Regions from separate parts of the Leifsonia sp. P73 genome, predicted to be linked through region 1. Evidence: predicted binding sites of a transcription regulator. Region 1 holds the regulator's gene; the other holds the start of a gene.
What was found. The regulator LexA, encoded in region 1, represses DNA repair genes until DNA is damaged. The targets are predictions, from matches to a motif close to TCGAACANNTGTTCGA.

Region 1 (3,401 bases):
GAAGCCGGTCAAGGGCATGCTGACCGGACCGGTGACGATCCTCGCGTGGTCGTTCGTCCGCGACGACCAGCCGCTCGGTGAGACCGCACGGCAGGTGGCCCTCGCGCTGCGCGACGAGATCGCGGACCTGGAGGCCGCGGGCATCCGCGTCGTGCAGGTGGACGAGCCGGCGCTGCGCGAGCTGCTGCCGCTCAAGCGCGCCGACCAGGCCGCCTACCTGGACTGGTCGGTCGGCTCGTTCCGGCTCGCGACCTCCGGGGTGGCGGACGCGACGCAGATCCACACCCATCTCTGCTACTCGGAGTTCGGCGTGGTCATCGACGCGATCCGCAACCTCGACGCGGACGTGACCAGCATCGAGGCGGCGCGCAGCCGGATGGAGGTCGTCCACGACATCCAGCGCTCCGGCTTCGAGCACGGCATCGGCCCGGGCGTCTACGACATCCACTCGCCGCGCGTGCCGTCGGTCGCCGAGGTCACCGAGCTGCTGGAGACGGCGCTCAGCGCGATCCCGGGCCGTCAGCTCTGGGTGAACCCGGACTGCGGGCTCAAGACCCGCGGGTACGACGAGACGGTGGCGTCGCTGCGCAACATCCTCGCGGCGACGCGCGACGTGCGGGAGCGCGTGGGCGTGACGGCCTGATCGCTCCTGGCGGCGAGGCCGCGCTGTCCCGTTCCGCTGTGCGCGGACGGGGAGCGCGGCCTCCGCCGGTTCGGGGAAGATGAGCGCATGCGCATTCCGGACGACGAGTTCGAGCGGCTGGTGGACGACGTCTTCGACGGCCTGCCGGACGACATGGTGCGGCCGCTGGAGAACGTGGCGATCATCATCCAGGACCAGCCGCCGGGCGCGCGGCCGCGGCTGTACGGGCTGTACACCGGGCATCCGCTCACGCGGCGCGGGGTCTACGGGTTCGGCGAGCTGCCGGACCGGATCACGCTGTTCCGCAACAACCTCGAGGCGAGCTGCGAGACCGTCGAGCAGCTTCGCGAGCGGGTGCGTGTCACGCTCGTCCACGAGATCGGGCACTACTTCGGGCTGGACGACGCCCGCCTCCAGGAGCTCGGCTGGGCCTGACCGCGCCGCGATTCGTGCCGAATGTCGACTCTGGCCGCCATTATTGCGACATTCGGCACGAATCGGGGGTGGGTCAGACGGCGCGGAGGACGGCGACGACCTTGCCGAGGATGGTCGAGTAGTCGCCCAGGATCGGCTCGAAGTTCGAGTTGCGGGGGAGCAGCCAGGTGTGGCCGTCGCGCTGGCGGAACACCTTGACCGTGGCCTCCTCGTCGAGCATGGCCGCCACGATGTCGCCGTTCTCCGCGGTGTTCTGCGCGCGGACGACCACCCAGTCGCCGTCGCAGATGGCCGCGTCGATCATGGACTCGCCGACCACCTTGAGCATGAAGAGCTCGCCGTTGCCCACGAGCTGGCGGGGGAGCGGGAAGACCTCCTCCACCTGCTGCTCGGCCGTGATCGGGACGCCCGCGGCGATGCGGCCGACGAGCGGGACCATCGCGGCGTCGCCGACCGGGGTCTGGCTCTCGAAGTCGGGGGTGCTCGACGGGACGTCGATGAGGATCTCCAGCGCGCGCGGCCGGTTCGGGTCGCGGCGCAGGTAGCCGCTCAGCTCCAGCTGGTTGAGCTGGTGGGTGACGGACGAGAGGCTGGACAGACCGACGGCGTCGCCGATCTCGCGCATGCTCGGCGGGTAGCCCCGCGTGCTCACGGAACGCTGGATCACGTCGAGGATGGCGAGCTGCTTCTCGCTGAGGTTCTTGCGGCGCCGCGTGCGCGGAGCCTGGTTCTCGTTCGACACGCTCGTCCCTTCGTGACCGTCGCCGTCACCCGGAGGAACCGAATGTCGGTGGTGCCTGGTTGTCTTACGTCCAGACAATCGAAACTGTATCCACAGTACGGCTGCCCGACAAACATGTGTTCGAGTGTGTCTCGAAATACATGCCAGTTTTTTCGGCCGGACGAGGATTGCGGTCTCGAACATTCGAAGATATATTCGGAACAGAGCTTCGACCGGAGCCTTTGGAGGTCACGACATGAGCGCAGTGGTTATGCACAACGTTGGGATGAACAGCGTTGGGGCGAGTGACGCGCAGGCGGCCGGACGTGTTCGGCTGCGGCTCACGCGCCGTGGGCGTGCCGTGCTGACCATGCTCGTGGCGCTGCCGATCGTGATCGGGGCGATGGTGTTCGCGCTCAACGGCGGAGGTGCGGCGGCTACGGGGGAGCAGGCGCACGTGACCTTCCACTACGTGACGGTGCAGTCGGGGGACTCGCTGTGGTCGGTGGCGTCGCGGATCGCGCCGAACGCCGACCCGCGCGATGTGATCGCGGATCTAGTGAACCTGAATGGGCTGTCGTCGGCGGTGGTGACGCCGGGGCAGCAGCTGGCGATTCCGACGCAGTACGACGGGAAGTAAGGGGCAGCGTCGCCGCCACCTGGCCCACCGCATGAAGGAGAAATCGCGCGACACGCTGCTGAATCTCCTGTGGTTGGGGGTTCGGCAGGAGATTTGGGCGCGTTTTCCTTTTTACGGGAGGCGCTCGGCGGGGGTGCAGCGGGGCGTCACACGGCGGGAGCGTTCAGTGTGGCTGGTTAGCATTGAGGGGTGACCTCTCTCTCCGATCTTCCGATCCGTGATGACCTGCGCGGTCGCACCCCGTACGGGGCGCCGCAGAAGGTCGTGCCCGTCGCGTTGAACGTGAACGAGAACACGCATCCGGTTCCGGAGGACGTCGCCGCGGACATCGTCGCGCGGGTCGCGGTCGCCGTGACGGGGGTGAACCGCTACCCGGATCGCGAATTCACCGAGTTGCGGGAGGCGTTCGCTCGCTACCTCGGGCACGGGCTGACGGCAGCGCAGGTCTGGGCCGCCAACGGGTCCAACGAAGTGCTGCAGCACATCCTTCAGGCGTTCGGCGGCCCGGGGCGCAGCCTCCTCGGGTTCGCACCCACCTACTCCATGTATCCGCTGCTGGCGTCCGGCACCGGGACGAGCTGGATCGCGGCCGGGCGCGACGCCGACTTCGAGCTGTCGGCGGAGACCGCGGCGGCGGCCGTGCGGGAGCACGATCCGGACATCGTCATCCTCTGCTCGCCGAACAACCCGACCGGGACACCTCTCTCGCTCGACACGATCGAGGCTGTCTACGCTGCGGCGCGCGGCATCGTGATCGTGGACGAGGCGTACGCCGAGTTCATGCCGGAGGGCGAGCCGTCAGCGCTCACATTGCTTCCGGGACGCGAGCGGCTGCTCGTCTCCCGCACGATGAGCAAGGCGTTCGCGTTCGCGGGGGCGCGCGTCGGCTACCTGGCCGCCGACCCCGCTGTGGTCGACGCGCTTCGGCTGGTGCGGCTCCCGTACCACCTCTCCGCGATCAC
Region 2 (3,401 bases), 640 kb from region 1:
GAGCGCGATGTCGGTCGACTCGTCGAGCCGCTCCTGCGCGTACCGGACGGAGTCGACCTCCTCGCCTGCCGCAGCGAGCTGCGGGATCGCCAGCTCGTCGCCCTCGTCTTGGAGCGCGGCCGCGGCCGCCGGGCTCCCGAACGCGTAGGTCGCCATCCCGAGGTACTGCGCCGCCCGCGACGCCAGCGCCGACGGCAACTCGCTCTCGAAGGCCTCGACGCCAGGAAGCGGTTCGAGCTCGTCTGCCAGGCCGACGTCGGACACGTGGGACCCCCTCGTTTCGAGGCAGGATAGCGCCGCCGGAACCGACGGTGGAAGTGCCCGCCCCTACCGCGCCACCGGCTCCGTCACGAAGTCGATCAGCCGCTCCACCCGCCCGAGCAGCTCCGGTTCCAGGTCGGCGAACGTCCGCACCCGGCCGAGGATGAGCTTCCAGGCCCGCGCGATGTCCGCCTGCGTCTCGTGCGGCAGGCCGAGCGCTTCGCAGATGCCGTGCTTCCACTCGATGGAGCGGGGGATGGCCGGCCAGGCCTCCAGCCCGACCCGCGCGGGCTTCACGGCCTGCCAGATGTCGATGTACGGGTGGCCGACCACGAGCACGTGCGCGCCGAACGGCCCGCGCGCCACCTTCTCGGCGATCCGGCTCTCCTTGGATCCGGGGACCAGGTGGTCGACCAGCACGCCGACGCGGCGGCCGCGATCGGGAGCGAACTCGCGCACGATCGCGTCCAGGTCGTCCACACCCTCCAGGTACTCCACGACGACGCCCTCCACCCGGAGGTCGTCACCCCAGACGCGCTCCACCAGCTCTGCGTCATGGCGGCCCTCCACGAAGATGCGGCTGGCGCGGGCGACGCGCGCCTTCTGCTCGCCGACCGCGAACGATCCGGAGGCCGTGCGCCCACGCCCGGCCGGGGCGCGGCTCGGCACGACGAGCCGCACGGGTTCCCCGTCGATCAGGAAGGAGGCGCCGATAGGGAACACGCGCTTCGCCCCGAAGTAGTCCTCCAGCTCGACGGTCTGCGCCTCCAGCCGGACGATCGCGCCGCAGAACCCGGTGCCGGCCTCCTCGACCACGAGGTCGCGCACGGCCTCCACCGTCGGCACGGCCTTCCGGCCGGCGTTCTTCCAGTCGGTGGCCAGCACATCGGAGCCGTAGCGGTCGTCGTCCATCACGTTGAAGGAGGCTAGGGGATGGGCGGGGTGGGGTGGGGGAGGCTCCCCGCGTGAAGGTGGGATGCGCGCCCCAAGCCTCAATCGAAGATCCGCACCAGCCGCCAGCTCCGGTCGTCCGCGTCGTGCCGCACGTCGAACACGTGCGCCACCCCGCCGTCGCTGGTCGCCTGGAAGCGCCAGCCGCCGATCTCCCGCGGCAGCACGCCGACGCCGTACCGGTGCTCGCCGAAGGGGCGCCACCACGCGCAGATCTCCGCCCACACGGTCGGGGTGTCGCTCACCCGGTAGCGCGTGGAGCGCCAGACCAGGCGGGTCGGGATGCCGTCCTCGGTGGTCCACACGGCCACCGCCTCGTCGATATCGGTCATGGGCTCGGGTTCCTCTCGAATCGAACGTATGTTCGAATGCAAGTGTAAACCCGTCCGCGCGATGTGTGTGAGACTGACCACCCGGGGAGACGGCGAGGAGACGACGTGGTCGTAGTTGACGAGGTGCAGGAAACAGATCCCGGGTGGCGGCTCGGAACCCTGCGAGTGAGCCGGATGGGCTTCGGGGCGATGCGGCTGGCATCCGCTGCGGCTTTCGGACAGGGCCCGAGCCGGGACCGCGCCGAATCCATCGCGGTGCTGCGGCGCGCTCGCGAGTTGGGGGTCACTCATTTCGACACGGCCGCGTTCTACTTCTCCGCACTGCGATCGGCCAACGAGTTGATCAACGCCGCGTTCCCCGACCAGGACGACGATCTCGTCATCGCCACCAAGGTCGGTCCGTCCCGGAACGCGTCCGGCGAATGGGCGGACCCGGCCCGACCGGATCAGTTGCGTGGGCAGGTGGAGGAGAACCTGCGCCAACTCGGCCGGGACCGGCTCGACCTCGTCTATCTGCGAGCCTTCGGCTCAGGCTCCGTCGGTGAGCACTTCGGCGCCCTTGCGGAGTTGCAGGCCGAGGGTCTCATCGGCAATCTGGGCCTCTCGAACGTCTCGACAGCACAACTCACCGAGGCGGCCGGTATCGCCTCGGTCGTCAGCGTCCAGAACCGCTTCGGGCTGGACCAGCGCACACCGGAGGCGCTGGCCGTCCTCGACGAGACGACCCGCCGACACATCGCCTTCGTGCCGTATTTCGCGATGGCGGGGACGGCAGGAGAGCGCGGACGCTCCGCTGAGACGAATCCGGTCGTGACGGACATCGCGAGCAGGCACGGCGCGAGCACGGCGCAGATCAGGCTGGCGTGGACCCTCCACCAGGGCCCGAACGTGTTGGCCATCCCCGGCACCGGCGACATCGCGCACCTCGAACAGAATGTCGCCGCCGCACGCATCCGCCTCAGCCGCGAGGAGCTCGACAGGCTGGAAACCAGCGCGCGTCCCCGGTGATCATCGGGTGGCGCGCCCTGCCATACTGACCGCATGACAGACTTCGGGGATCCGTCGAACGCGTCGTTGCGCCTCAGCCACGACGAACGGGAGCGCGCCGTCGCCGCGCTGCAGTCGCACGCCGCGCAGGGGAGGCTGAGCGAGGCCGAGCTGGAGGCGCGCGTCGCCGCCGCACGGTCGGCCGTCACGCGCGGCGACCTCCAGCCGTTGTTCTCCGACCTCCCGGGCGTGCTGCACTTGGATGGCGACGGCGCCGCACCGAGCGCGCCGGCTGCCGCCGCGTGGCAGGCGTCCCAGCCGGGGCCGAGCCCGTGGGGCTACCCGCCGGCGCCCGGCGAGCACGGCCGGCCGGTCACCCGCTGGGGGCTGCTCGTCGTCTCGATCATGCCGTTCGTCGCGGTCATCCTGTTCTTCCTGACCGGGATGGCCTGGGGCTACGCGTACAGCTGGCTGTGGTTCCTGCTCATCCCGCTCGCCGGCGCGCTCGTGTACGGCGTCGACGGCCGGAGGCGCTGACATTCGGCACGAATGGCGGCTTTCGCGCCGTCATTCGCGCCATTCGGCACGAATGTGGGAGCGCGTCAGCCGACGGTCGCGCCGAACAGCAGCCCCAGCAGGTACGTCGCGGCCGCCGCGCCGTAGCCGATCGCGAGCTGCCGCAGCGCGCGCTTCAGCGGCGACGCGCCCGACAGCAGTCCGACGATCGCGCCGGTCCCGAGCAGCACCAGGCCGACGAGCACGGCGGCGACCACGATCGCCGCGGTGCCGGTCAGCCCGAAGATGAACGGCAGGATCGGGATGAGCGCGCCGGAGGCGAAGAAGCAGAAGCTCGACACGGCGGCGCTCCAG

Region 2: ACQ86L_RS01535 (DUF6504 family protein) is a predicted target of LexA. The motif match lies at 1,565-1,580, and genes of this name have one in related genera.

Annotation. Positions count from the first base shown of each region.
Region 1 is NZ_CP194931.1:935,002-938,402, reverse strand. Features, by position in the region: gene metE (5-methyltetrahydropteroyltriglutamate--homocysteine S-methyltransferase) at 1-643, shown strand, start outside; gene ACQ86L_RS04765 (metallopeptidase family protein) at 731-1,078, shown strand; gene lexA (transcriptional repressor LexA) at 1,152-1,820, opposite strand; gene ACQ86L_RS04755 (LysM peptidoglycan-binding domain-containing protein) at 2,086-2,439, shown strand; gene ACQ86L_RS04750 (histidinol-phosphate transaminase) at 2,629-3,401, shown strand, end outside.
Region 2 is NZ_CP194931.1:292,672-296,072, forward strand. Features, by position in the region: gene ACQ86L_RS01525 (hypothetical protein) at 1-264, opposite strand, end outside; gene ACQ86L_RS01530 (DUF3097 domain-containing protein) at 328-1,173, opposite strand; gene ACQ86L_RS01535 (DUF6504 family protein) at 1,254-1,544, opposite strand; gene ACQ86L_RS01540 (aldo/keto reductase) at 1,719-2,552, shown strand; gene ACQ86L_RS01545 (DUF1707 domain-containing protein) at 2,586-3,068, shown strand; gene ACQ86L_RS01550 (VIT1/CCC1 transporter family protein) at 3,134-3,401, opposite strand, start outside.